Nonomuraea africana: one gene and its partner. Each later gene encodes a partner of the first gene's protein in a complex. Links are inferred from orthologs where the notes say so. Each region holds a gene or a part of one and is shown on either strand. Other genes may lie near its edges.

Region 1 (6,622 bases):
GGTGGTCCTGCTGCTCATCGGAGCCACCTGCGACCTGTTCGACGGCCTGGTGGCGCGGCGCTTCCGCGCCTCCGCCATGGGCGCCGAGCTCGACAACCTGGCCGACGTGATCAGCTTCGGCTTCGCGCCGGCGTTCATGGTCGTGATCTGGGGCGGTTTCACCGGCAAGCTGCCGCTGACGGCGGTGATCGTGGCCGCGGCCTCGGTGCTCATCGCCGGCTGCGTGCGACTGGCCCGCTTCGCCTGCGTCAAGACCAAGAGTGGCGACTTCATGGGCCTGCCCATCCCGATGGGCGCGATGACGGTCGTCTCGATCGTGCTGCTGTTCCAGCCCAACTGGTTCTCCCTGGCCGCGGTGCTCGGGGTCGCGTGGCTGATGGTGAGCCGCATCGAGTACCCCAAGCCCAAGGGGCAGCTGGCGGCCGTCGTGCTCGCCTGGATCATGATCAACGTGGCGTGCCTCACGGCGTGGGCCGCGTGGCCGCAGGGTGGCGACACGCTCATCCAGGTCGGCGCCACGATGCAGATCGCGCTGGTCGCGGCGATCCCGCTGCGGGTGCTGTTCTTCAAGCGCGAGCAGCGCAAGGAGCGCAAGGAATCCGCGGGCGTCGACTGACGACAGGACAAGGGGCTCGCGCCGCTTCCCGTGGAAGCGTGCGCGAGCCTTTTGTCATTCATCCCGTACGGCAGGCCCCCAACGCGCCTCCGCCGTCACCGGCACCGCTCCGTCCAGGGGACGCTCCTCGGGCGCGCCGCCGCAACGGCGCCCGTGGACCGGGCGGATCGTGCCTGCTGTACGAGAGGGCCGGCTACCAGCCTGGCTACCAGCCTCGGGCCCGCCACTCGGGCAGCGACGGCCGCTCCGCGCCGAGAGTCGTGTCCTTTCCATGGCCCGGATACACCCACGTCTCGTCGGGCAGCCGGTCGAAGACCCGCTCCACCACGTCGTCGTAGAGCTGGGTGAACCGATCGGGGTCCTTCCAGGTGTTGCCCACCCCGCCGGGGAACAGCGAGTCGCCGGTGAACAGGTGCTGCTCGCTGCCGCCGCCGTCGTAGAGCAGCGCGATCGAGCCGGGGGTGTGGCCGCGCAGGTGGATGACCTCGAGCGTGACCACGCCGACCGAGATCCGGTCGCCGTGCTCCACCAGCCGGTCGGGCGTGAGCGGCAGCCCGGGAGCGTCCAGCGGGTGCGCGATCGTGGCGGCTCCCGTGACCTTGACCACCTGCTCGAGCCCCTGCCAGTGGTCGCCGTGCTGGTGGGTGGTGATGACCGCGGCCGGCGGCTGGTCGTTGATCAGCGCGAGCAGCCTGTCGGGCTCGGCCGCGGCGTCGATGAGCACCCCTTCACCGGTGCCGGTGCAGCGCAGCAGGTAGGCATTGTTGTCGAACGGGCCCACGGCGAGCTTGGTGATGGTGAGCTTGTCGAGCTCCCGCACGTCGGCAGGGCCGCCGACCTGGACATCGCCTGTGTAGGTCATGGGCTCTCCTCTGGGTAGATGTCGGGAGGCGCCGTCGGGAGGTTCGCGGGGGCGGGCATGGTCAGCCACGGTGGTGGCGACGGCAGCTGCTCGCCCGTGGCGCGCGGCCCCTCGGACACCACCCTAATCCCCTCCCCTGCTGACCGTCCGGTCAGCCAGGCGAGCACCTCGCGCGATCCGCCGCGCACCACGGGCCCCTCGCCCAGTCCGTGCCACTCGCGTGCGGGCCGCTCCAGCAGGATCGCGCTGACCGTGCCGCTGCCGTACGGCCAGCAGGCCAGGCAGTCGTGCAGCTCTCTCAGCACGAAGGCCTCGGGCCAGTTGGCGGGCGTGTATCCGGCGCCGAGGTCGACATGGTGGAGCTCCAGCTCCCGCAGCCGCCGTACCAGCACGTACCAGGCGGGGTGCGGGGGCGGCCTGAGCGCGGAGACCATCGCCGACCAGGCCTGCGCGGGCAGCTCCTCGATCGTCGCGGCCAGCCGGGCGGCGCTCTCCTCCAGGTCGGCGCGCTGCTCGGCGGCCTTCCTGGCGGCGCCCGCCTCGATCCCGGCCGCCCGCGCGGCGGGGTCCGGGTACTGCGGCGTCTCGATCCCCGTCCTGGCCCAGGTGAGCAGATTGACCAGGCCGTCGGCGTTGCGGGCGAGATGGGTCAGCACATGGCCCCTGGTCCAGCCGGGCAGCAGCGAGGGCGCGGTCACGCCGGCGTCATCCAGCTCGGCGGCGGTGGACAGGAGCCGCTCCGTGGCGGCGGCGAGTTCGGCGCGCAGAGAGGGCAGAACGGTCATGCGGGCATAATGCCGCAGTTCACGTGGTTGAACCTGCAAGGACCGGTACCGGCTCGGGAGAAAGCCGTACTCTGGTGAGGGAAGTTTTCGACGGGGCGCCAGCGGACCCCCGAAATTGTCGGAGCCTCCCTCTACCATCCCCCGTGGACCTATCAACACCTTCGACGTCGGGATCACCGTGGCAGACCGTTTGATCGTGCGTGGCGCACGTGAACACAACCTCAAGGACGTCTCGCTCGACCTTCCGCGAGACTCCCTGATCGTCTTCACCGGGCTATCGGGCTCGGGCAAGTCGAGTCTGGCTTTCGACACGATCTTCGCCGAGGGCCAGCGTCGCTACGTCGAGTCCCTGTCGTCCTACGCCCGGCAGTTCCTGGGCCAGATGGACAAGCCCGACGTCGACTTCATCGAGGGGCTGTCTCCCGCGGTCTCCATCGACCAGAAGTCGACCAGCCGCAACCCCCGCTCCACGGTCGGCACCATCACCGAGGTCTACGACTACCTGCGGCTGCTGTGGGCGCGCATCGGCAAGCCGCACTGTCCCGCCTGCGGGCGCCCGATCGCCAGGCAGACCCCGCAGCAGATCGTCGACAGGGTGATGGAGCTCGACGAGGGCACCCGCTTCCAGGTGCTCGCCCCCGTCGTCAGGGGCCGCAAGGGCGAGTACGCCGAGCTGTTCCGCGAGCTGCAGACCAAGGGCTTCGCCAGGGCGAGGGTCGACGGCACGGTGATCCGCCTCGAGGAGCCGCCGACGCTGAAGAAGTACGAGAAGCACGACATCGAGGTCATCGTCGACCGGCTGTCGGTGAAGGAGTCGTCGCGCAGGCGGCTCACCGACTCGGTCGAGACCGCGCTGACGCTGTCCGGCGGCACGATCACGCTCGAATTCGTCGACCTGCCCGACGACGACCCCGGCCGTGAGCGCTTCTACTCCGAGCATCTCTACTGCCCGTACGACGACCTGTCGTTCGAGGAGCTCGAGCCGCGCTCGTTCTCCTTCAACTCGCCCTTCGGCGCCTGCCCCGAGTGCACCGGCCTCGGCACGAAGATGGAGGTCGACCCCGACCTCGTCGTGCCCGATCCGGAGAAGACGCTCGGCGACGGCGCGCTCAACCCGTGGGCCGGCGGCCACACCAGCGAGTACTTCGTCCGCCTGGTCGAGGCGCTCGGCCTGACCATGGGCTTCAACCTCGACACCCCGTGGGAGAAGCTGTCGAAGAAGGCGCAGAAGTCCCTGCTCTACGGGCACGACGAGCAGGTCCACGTCCGCTACAGCAACCGCTACGGCAGGCAGCGCTCCTACTACACGACCTACGAGGGCGTGATCCCGTGGGTGCAGCGCAGGCACGCCGAGGCCGAGAGCGACTCCACGCGTGAGCGCTTCGAGGGCTACATGCGCGAGATCCCGTGCCCGACCTGCGAGGGCAAGCGGCTCAAGCCGGTCTCGCTGGCCGTGACCGTCGCCGACAAGTCGATCGCCGACGTCTCGGGCATGTCGATCGGCGAGTGCGCCAAGTTCCTCGCCGCGCTGAAGCTGTCCGACCGCGACATGCACATCGCCGAGCGAGTGGTCAAGGAGATCAACGCCCGTATGGGCTTCCTGCTCGACGTCGGCCTCGACTACCTCACGATGGACCGCGCGGCGGGCACCCTGGCCGGTGGCGAGGCGCAGCGCATCCGCCTGGCCACGCAGATCGGCTCGGGCCTCGTCGGCGTGCTCTACGTCCTCGACGAGCCGTCCATCGGCCTGCACCAGCGCGACAACATGCGCCTGCTCGACACCCTGATCAGGTTGCGTGACATGGGTAACACGCTGATCGTCGTCGAGCACGACGAGGACACCATCGCCGCAGCCGACTGGGTGGTCGACATCGGCCCCGGCGCGGGCGAGCACGGCGGCCAGGTCGTCGTCTCGGGCACCGTCCAGGACCTGCTCGCCAGTGAGGAGTCGCTGACCGGCGCCTACCTGTCGGGCCGCAGGTCCATCGCGATCCCCGCCAAGCGCCGCAAGCGCGACAAGAAGCGGCAGATCACGGTGAAGGGCGCGCGCGAGCACAACCTGAAGGGCGTCGACATCGACTTCCCCCTCGGCGTGTTCACCGCGGTCACCGGAGTGTCAGGGTCGGGCAAGTCGACGCTGGTCAATGACATCCTCTACAACGCGCTGGCCAAGGAGCTCAACGGCGCCCGCACGGTGCCGGGCCGCCATTCGCGGGTGAACGGCATGGACCAGGTCGACAAGGTCGTCCACGTCGACCAGTCGCCGATCGGCCGCACCCCCCGCTCCAACCCGGCGACCTACACCGGGGTCTTCGACCACGTGCGCAAGCTGTTTGCGGCGACCACCGAGGCGAAGGTGCGCGGCTACCAGCCGGGGCGCTTCAGCTTCAACGTCAAGGGCGGGCGCTGCGAGGCGTGCGCCGGCGACGGCACCATCAAGATCGAGATGAACTTCCTGCCCGACGTCTACGTCCCCTGCGAGGTCTGCCACGGCGCCCGCTACAACAGGGAGACGCTCGAGGTCCACTACAAGGGCAAGACCATCTCCGAGGTCCTCGACATGCCGATCGAGGAGGCGCTGTCGTTCTTCGACGCCATCCCGGCGATCAAGCGGCACCTGCAGACCCTCAACGACGTCGGCCTGGGCTACGTGCGCCTCGGCCAGCCGGCGACCACGCTGTCCGGTGGTGAGGCGCAGCGCGTGAAGCTCGCCTCCGAGCTGCAGCGCCGCCAGACGGGCCGGACGATCTACGTGCTCGACGAGCCGACCACCGGCCTGCACTTCGAGGACATCCGGCGGCTGCTCGGCGTCCTCGGACGACTGGTCGACGGCGGCAACACGGTGATCGTGATCGAGCACAACCTCGACGTGATCAAGACCGCCGACTGGGTCATCGACATGGGTCCCGAGGGCGGTTCCCGCGGCGGCACCCTGGTGGCGTCCGGCACGCCCGAAGAGGTGGCGCTCGTGGACGAGAGCCACACCGGCCGGTTCCTGCGGAAGATCCTCTCTGTCTGACGCCCCGCCCACCCCCCGGGGGCCGGATTCGGGACCACGGGGGGCCCTCAATATGCTGAATAGCAGGTAAAGGCCCGGCCTGACATGGGCGTCGGGGGATCGCGGAGGGGCGACATGGCAGGCGAGGAGCGGGGTAGTGGCATGCCCACACCGGGCCGGCGCGAGGTGCTCGGAGCGGCGGGCGTGGCCGTGTGCGGGGTGGCGCTGGCCGGGTGCGCAGGCGGGGACGGCACCGCCGCGGCGGTCGTGCCACCCGGCATCAAGGGCAAGGTCATCGCCAAGAAGGCCGACGTCCCCGTGGGCGGCGGCAAGGTGATCAACGAGTGGAAGATCGTGGTCACCCAGCCCACCTCGGGCGTCTTCAAGGCGTTCACCGCCAGGTGCCCGCACAAGGGCTGCTCGGTGTCGCGTCCCGAGGACGGCGTGCTGACCTGCCCGTGCCACGGCAGCGAGTTCGCCCTCGACAGCGGCAAGTGCCTCAAGGGCCCCGCCCAGGCGCCGCTGGCGGAGTTCCCGCTCAAGGTCGAGGGCGACGGAATCGTCATCCTGTGAACGGGTAAAACTACCTGGTTTCGAGGATCGGCTCGGGGAAGGCTGAACCGGCGCGCACGCGCGGCCGTACCTGAGAAGAGACAGCGATCCTGGAGGGTGATCATCATGGCAGAGGCGACACGTCGCGCGGTGGTGCTGGGAGCCGGGGGTGTGAGCCTGGGCGCGCTGCTCACCGCCTGCGCCGGATACGGACAGCCGGCCGACACCGTGGCCGAGCCCGCGGCCCCCGCTTCCTCGGCTCCGGAATCCGCGCAGTCGAAGCAGGACGAGAAGCCCGCGGGGGAGGAACTGGCCAGCACGGCCGAGATCCCCGAGGGCGGCGGCAAGGTCTTCGCCGAGCAGAAGGTCGTGGTGACGCAGCCGTCAGCGGGCGAGTTCAAGTGCTTCACGGCCATCTGCACCCACCAGGGCTGCCCGGTGGACAGCGTCGAGGGCGGGACCATCAACTGTCCCTGCCACGGCAGCAAGTACAACATCGCCGACGGCTCCGTGGCCAACGGGCCGGCGACCAAGGGGCTGGCGGAGAAGAAGATCACGATTGACGGCGAGAAGATTTCGCTGGCGTAGGCCGCGTTCTTTCACAAATTTCTCAGTTGTCTGCGGTTGGTTGGTTCGCATGCGAGACGATCTTAAGAACCGCAGGACGGTTATCGCGGGTGTGGGAGCGGGCGGCCTGGCCGTGGTGCTGGCGGCGTGTGGCGGTGACGGCGAGGCGACGACCAGCGCGGCCCCACAGGCACAGGCCGGCTCAGCGGCGCCCTCCGCCTCCACCTCCGCCACCGGCGGCG
Region 2 (6,077 bases), 2.8 Mb from region 1 along the record:
TTGGCGCCGAGCTTGCCCTTGTTGGGCGTGCCGTCCAGGTCGATCATGATCTGGTCGATGATCCGCTGCTCGTCGGCGTCGATGCCGAGGATCTCGTCGGCGATCTCGTCGGTGACGCCCAGCACGGCCTTCTCGACGCCCTTGCCGCCGTAGCGCTCGTCGCCGTCGCGGAGCTCCACGGCCTCGAACGCGCCGGTGGAGGCGCCGCTGGGGACCGCTGCGCGGCCTGTGCTGTTGTCGTCGAGGAGGACCTCGACCTCGACAGTCGGGTTGCCCCGGGAGTCGAGGATCTCGCGGGCGGAAACGGCCTCGATGGAAGCCACGTCAGGCGCTCCTAGAGTCGAAGGGCGGTTTGCCATACGAGCCTATCGACCCCGACCAGCTGGTACGCCATCGAGGCTCCACATCCTCATCCCCTTGCCGTCGACGCCCGCCACCACGACCTTCCCGCCGTCGACCTCGCCCACGGCCAGGGCCGCGACCTTGCCCGACGCGAGCGGGGCCGCGAGTCTCTCGCAGGTGTCCAGCCGCCAGAGGCCGAGCCCGGGCCCCGCGCCGACCAGCACCTCCCCCGCGACCTTGACGTCGGCGAGCTCCTCGGAGACCGTGCAGGTCGGCTTGCCGTCCTCGAAGTCGACGACGTCCACGCCCCCGGTCCGCACCTGGACGGCCAGCACGCGCCAGTCGGCCGCCGTCACCTCGCTGGCGGACTAGCGGGACTCCCAGGCCTCCACCCGCGCCCGGTAGGCCATCGCGGCGCCGCGCAGCTCGGCCTCGGGGTCGAGCCCGGCCTCCTGCGCCCGCCGTACCAGGTCGAACAGCTCCCTGGCCACGCCCTGGCCGACCGCGTGCGCCAGGCCCTCGGGGGCGCCCGCGCTCTCGGCCCTGCGGATGAGCTGGGCGGCCAGCGACAGCGCGGGCTGGCCCATCGGCACGCCGTCGAACAGCTCCTTGCCGGCCCGCTCGTGGGCCTTGATGGCCTCCCAGTTGGTGTTGACCTCGTCGGCGGTCTCGGCGCTCACGTCGCCGAACACGTGCGGGTGCCTGCGGATCAGCTTGCCGACGATCACGTCGGCCACGTCGTCGATGTCGAAGTCGTCGGCCACCCTGGCGTGGAAGGCCACCTGGAGCAGCACGTCGCCGAGCTCCTCACGCAGCCCGTAGCCCTGCTCGACCGCGTGCTGGACCTCGTAGGCCTCCTCGATCAGGTACGGCACCAGCGAGGCGTGGGTCTGCTTGCGGTCCCACGGGCACTCGGTCCTGAGCCGGTCCATCACCGCGACCAGGTCGAGCACGCGCGCGCCAGGCAGGTCGTAGGAGCCGGGGACGACCTCGATCACCGGAGGGTCGTCGAGCGCGAGGGCGGCGTGGCCGACCGCGCGCATGAAGCCTTCGTCCTCGCCGGCCAGCCAGACCACGGTGTCGTCGACGGCCTGCCGTACCAGGGCGGCGTGGTCGGGGGTGACCACCTCGACCTCGATGCCCGCCTCCGCCAGATAGGGCAGCTGCGGGTGGTCCGCCGAACCGGTCAGCACCCTGCCGGACGACAGCGCCTGCCACGCCTGGTGGCTGAGCACGCCAGGGGCGACTCTCGGCGAGGTGGTGACGACGACGAGCGGCATCTCAGCCCTGGGTGGAAGAGGCCGGCTTGCCGAAGCGGCCCGCGTCGACGAAGCCCTTCTGCGGGTCGAAGGTCCCGTAGCGCGGGCTGTAGGTCACCTTGATCGCGGAGGCCTCCTCGATCAGCTTCTGCTGGCCGCGCTGCCTGGCGGCCTCGTCGGTGCCGCCGCCGTACTGCTGCATCATCTTGTTGATGGCGATCGAGGTGCCGAGCCACTCGCGGGTGTAGGCCGGCGGCACGCCCTGGGCCAGGGTCTGCTTCTCGAGCGCGGCGAGACCGCCCTGCGAGGCGATGAGCTGGTCGATCTCACCGTCGGTGACCTTGGTGCCCGCCTTGGTGGCCAGCTGCCTGAACTGCGCCACGTTGACCATCTGCAGCAGCGCGTACTGCGTGACGGGCAGCCCCAGCTGCGACTGCGGGATCTGGGCCTTGGCCAGCGCGCTCTCGAGCTGCTTGACGTTCGTGCTCAGATCGCTGGCCGAGATGCGCTCGTTACCGACGACGGCCGCGGATCCGGCCTGGACGGGCGACGAACAGGCGGTCACCGCAACTCCAAGCGCGGCGACGGCGACGGCCACTCGAATCGACTTCACCCTTGCATCCCTTCGCGACGAAACGTCGGCTTACTTTACCCTCGCCGGTTCCAGGAACATGACCTCGACCAGGTCCGAACACCATTTCAGCAGTTCGAGGTCGCGCAGCGGCACCCCACCGAGCGGCTTGGTCTTCGGCACAGGCACCAACAGCGTCTGCGCCGCCGCCTTGTACAGCGCCTTCTTGTACAGACGATCGAGCCTGACCTGCTGCGACTCCTTCAGCTCCACGGGGCCGAACTTGATGTTCTGCCCCATGAGCGTCACGTCGGTCAGCCCCGCCTGGCGGGCCTTGAGCCGGAAGCGCGCGACCTCCAGCAGGTTCTCCACCTCGACGGGCGGCCTGCCGTACCTGTCGGTGAGTTCCGCGCGCACCTCGTCGATGTTGACGTCGGCGGTGATGGCCGCGATCCGCTTGTACGCCTCGAGGCGCAGCCGCTCGGAGGTGACGTAGTCGTGCGGGATGTGCGCGTTGATGGGCAGCTCGACCTTGACGTCGGGGTGCTCCTCCTGGACCTGCTCGCCCGACAGCTTGGCCTTCTGCTCCTGCACGGCCTCCGACATGAGCCTGACGTACAGGTCGAAGCCGACGCCCGCGATGAAGCCCGACTGCTCGGCGCCGAGCACGTTGCCCGCGCCGCGGATCTCCAGGTCCTTCATCGCGACGTACATGCCCGCGCCCATCTCGGTGTGCTGGGCGATGGTGGCCAGGCGCTCGTGCGCGGTCTCGGTGAGCGGCTTCTCCGGCGGGTAGAGGAAGTAGGCGTAGCCGCGTTCGCGGCCGCGCCCGACCCTGCCGCGCAGCTGGTGCAGCTGGGACAGGCCGTAGTTGTCGGCCCTGTCCACGATCAGCGTGTTGGCGTTGGGCACGTCGAGGCCCGACTCGACGATCGTGGTGCAGACGAGCACGTCGTACTCGCGCTCCCAGAAGCCGACCATGATCTTCTCGAGCTGGTGCTCGTTCATCTGGCCGTGCGCGACCGCGACGCGCGCCTCGGGCACCAGCTCCTTGAGCCGCGAGGCGACCCTGTTGATCGAGGCGACCCTGTTGTGGACGAAGAAGATCTGCCCGTCGCGCATCAGCTCGCGCCTGATCGCCGCCGTCAGCTGCTTCTCGTCGTACGGCCCGACGAAGGTCAGGATCGGGTGCCGCTCCTCCGGCGGGGTGAGGATCGTGGACATCTCGCGGATGCCGGTCAGCCCCATCTCCAGCGTGCGCGGGATCGGCGTGGCCGACATCGCCAGCACGTCGACCTGGGTGCGCAGGTGCTTCATGGCCTCCTTGTGCTCGACGCCGAACCGCTGCTCCTCGTCGATGATGATCAGGCCGAGGTCCTTGAACCTGACCTCGGGGCTGAGCAGCCGGTGCGTGCCGATCACCAGGTCGATCTCGCCCGCCCTCAGCCCTTCCAGCGTCGCCTTGACCTCGCCGTCGGTCTGGAAGCGGGAGACGGGCCGCACGTTGACCGGGAAGCTGGAGAAGCGCTCGCTGAAGGTCGACAGGTGCTGCTGCACCAGCAGCGTCGTCGGCACCAGCACCGCGACCTGCTTGCCGTCCTGCACGGCCTTGAACGCCGCGCGCACCGCGATCTCGGTCTTGCCGTAGCCGACGTCGCCGCAGACGAGCCTGTCCATCGGCACGCCGCGCTCCATGTCACGCTTGACCTCGTCGATGGCCTCGAGCTGGTCGCCGGTCTCGGCGTAGGGGAAGGCGTCCTCCATCTCCCGCTGCCACGGGGAGTCGGGCGCGAACGCGTGCCCGGGACTCGCCATCCGCGCGCTGTAGAGGCGGATCAGCTCGCCCGCGATCTCCTTGACCGCCTTCTTCGCCCTCGACTTGGCCTTCGCCCAGTCGGCGCCGCCCATCCTGTTGAGAGTGGGCGCCTCGCCCCCGACGTAGCGGGTCACCTCGTCGAGCTGGTCGGTCGGCACGTAGAGGCGGTCACCCTTGGCGTACTCGATGACGAGGTACTCGCGGGTGGCGCCCTGCACGGTGCGCTGGACCATCTCGACGTAGCGGCCCACGCCGTGCTGCTCGTGCACGACGTGGTCGCCGACCCTGAGCTGGAGCGGGTCGACCATGTTGCGCCGCCTGCTCGGCAGGCGGCGCATGTCCTTGGTGCTGGCCTTCTGCCCCACCAGGTCGAGATGCGTGAGGACGGCGAGCTCGGGCGTGACGAAGCCGTGCTCGATCAGCCCGGTGGTGACGTGCACGACCTTGGGCTCGGGCGCCCTGTCCAGGTACTTCGACAGCCGAGCGGGCACGTCCACGCCCTTGAGCAGCTCGACCATCCGCTCGGCCGGGCCCATGCCCTCGCTGAGCAGCACGACGGACTTGTCCTCGCCCAGCCAGCCCTTGATGTCGGCCAGGGCCTTCTGCGTGTCGCCCCGGTAGGCCTCGCTGTCCTGCGCATCGAGCTCGACGCCCTCGCCGAAGGGCGCCATGGTCCACCACGGCAGGCCGAGCGAGTCGGCCTGCTCGCGGACCTCCTCCAGCGTGCGGAAGGCGGCCGCGTCGAGGTCGATCGGGGCCTCGCCGCCCGCCGCCGCGTTGATCCACGACGCCTCGAGGAACTCCTGGCTCGTCCTGACCAGCTCCTCCGACCTGCCCCTGATGCGCTCGGGATCGCACACGAACACCGTGGCGTTCCTCGGCAGGTGGTCGATCAGCAGGTCCATCTCACCGGCCAGCACCGGGGCGAACGCCTCCATGCCCTCGACCGGCATGCCCTCGGCCAGCTGGTCGAGCACCTCCGCCAGCGAGGGATGCTCGCGCGCCAGCTCGGCCGCCTTCTCCCGCACGTCGGCGGTGAGCAGCAGCTCGCGGCAGGGAGGGGCGAACAGGCCGTCGCCTGCCACCTCGAGCGAGCGCTGGTCGGCCACCTTGAACCAGCGGATCTCCTCGACCGTGTCGCCCCAGAACTCGAGGCGCAGTGGGTGCTCCTCGGTCGGGGGGAAGACGTCGAGCAGGCCGCCGCGCACGGCCACCTCGCCGCGCTTCTCCACCATGTCGACCCTGGCGTAGCCGTTCTGGATCAGCTGGGCGACCACGTCGTCCAGGTCGGCGTCGTCCCCCGCGCGCAGCCTGATCGGTTCGAGGTCGCCGAGGCCCTTGACGATCGGCTGCAGCAGCGCGCGGATCGGCGCGACGATCACCGACAGCGGTCCGGCCGTGGGGTCGTCCGCGACCGGGTGCGCCAGCCTGCGCAGGACGGCCAGCCGCTGTCCCACGGTGTCGCTGCGCGGCGACAGCCGCTCGTGCGGCAGCGTCTCCCACGCCGGAAAGACCGCCACGGTGGCGGGGTCGACGAGGCTGGTGAGCGCCGAGGCCAGGTCCTCCGCCTCACGACCGGTGGCGGTGACGGCCAGTACCGTGCGGCGCTCGCGCTCGGCCAGCGCCGCGACGCCGAACGGGCGCAGCGCGGCGGGCGCGACCAACGAGACGTCGCCGCCCTGCTTCAGGACGGCGGTCAGCTTCGGGTCGGCGGCAACAAGGTCAAGCAGTCCGGAAAGACTCATCAGATACGCCCTCAGCCCCACGGCGGCAACACGACTACCCCCGGCCGAGTGAGGTCGCGGGGGTCTGCCCGTCCAGACTACTTCCACCGCTGGAGGCGCACGCCGGGTGTCCTCGCGGGCCGGCCGCTCCGCAGGAAATACCTAACGAGCCGGGTTGATGTGATTACTCTGGGTGACATGGCTGACGTGCGGTCGGTCGCTCTCAGAGGCGACCTTTTCGAGCAGCGAATTCGCGAGCAGTGGACCGAGCAACTGGGGCGCAGGCTCGACCTGCTCGTCGCAGGGTGCGCTCACGACCCACCGCCCTTCCTCGACCGGATCGACGCCAAGGCCACGGGTGTCGA

The links. The genes of interacting proteins can lie anywhere in the genome.
Region 2: the proteins of uvrA (region 1) and mfd are in contact, whole or in part, in a crystal structure (PDB 4DFC), measured with the Escherichia coli proteins. The link is inferred for Nonomuraea africana from one-to-one orthologs.

The regions. Positions count from the first base shown.
Region 1 is NZ_JADBEF010000001.1:3,764,489-3,771,110, reverse strand. What follows is about bases 2,133-5,482. They hold uvrA (excinuclease ABC subunit UvrA), read left to right. Parts: upstream 2,133-2,441; coding sequence 2,442-5,282; downstream 5,283-5,482. Other genes in these bases: H4W81_RS17830 (Rieske (2Fe-2S) protein), read left to right, coding at 5,424-5,482; H4W81_RS17840 (maleylpyruvate isomerase family mycothiol-dependent enzyme), read right to left, coding at 2,133-2,263. Also shown: pssA (CDP-diacylglycerol--serine O-phosphatidyltransferase), read left to right, coding at 1-616; H4W81_RS17845 (MBL fold metallo-hydrolase), read right to left, coding at 822-1,478; more of H4W81_RS17840, read right to left, coding at 1,475-2,132; more of H4W81_RS17830, read left to right, coding at 5,483-5,834; H4W81_RS17825 (Rieske (2Fe-2S) protein), read left to right, coding at 5,940-6,401; H4W81_RS17820 (Rieske (2Fe-2S) protein), read left to right, coding at 6,451-6,622. UniProt on the Escherichia coli protein: The UvrABC repair system catalyzes the recognition and processing of DNA lesions. UvrA is an ATPase and a DNA-binding protein. A damage recognition complex composed of 2 UvrA and 2 UvrB subunits scans DNA for abnormalities.
Region 2 is NZ_JADBEF010000001.1:6,546,835-6,552,911, forward strand. What follows is about bases 2,045-6,077. They hold mfd (transcription-repair coupling factor), read right to left. Parts: upstream 5,734-6,077; coding sequence 2,245-5,733; downstream 2,045-2,244. Other genes in these bases: H4W81_RS31000 (SurA N-terminal domain-containing protein), read right to left, coding at 2,045-2,214; H4W81_RS31010 (class I SAM-dependent methyltransferase), read left to right, coding at 5,911-6,077. Also shown: eno (phosphopyruvate hydratase), read right to left, coding at 1-323; H4W81_RS30990 (hypothetical protein), read right to left, coding at 366-698; H4W81_RS30995 (nucleoside triphosphate pyrophosphohydrolase), read right to left, coding at 711-1,622; more of H4W81_RS31000, read right to left, coding at 1,624-2,044. UniProt on the Escherichia coli protein: Couples transcription and DNA repair by recognizing RNA polymerase (RNAP) stalled at DNA lesions. Mediates ATP-dependent release of RNAP and its truncated transcript from the DNA, and recruitment of nucleotide excision repair machinery to the damaged site.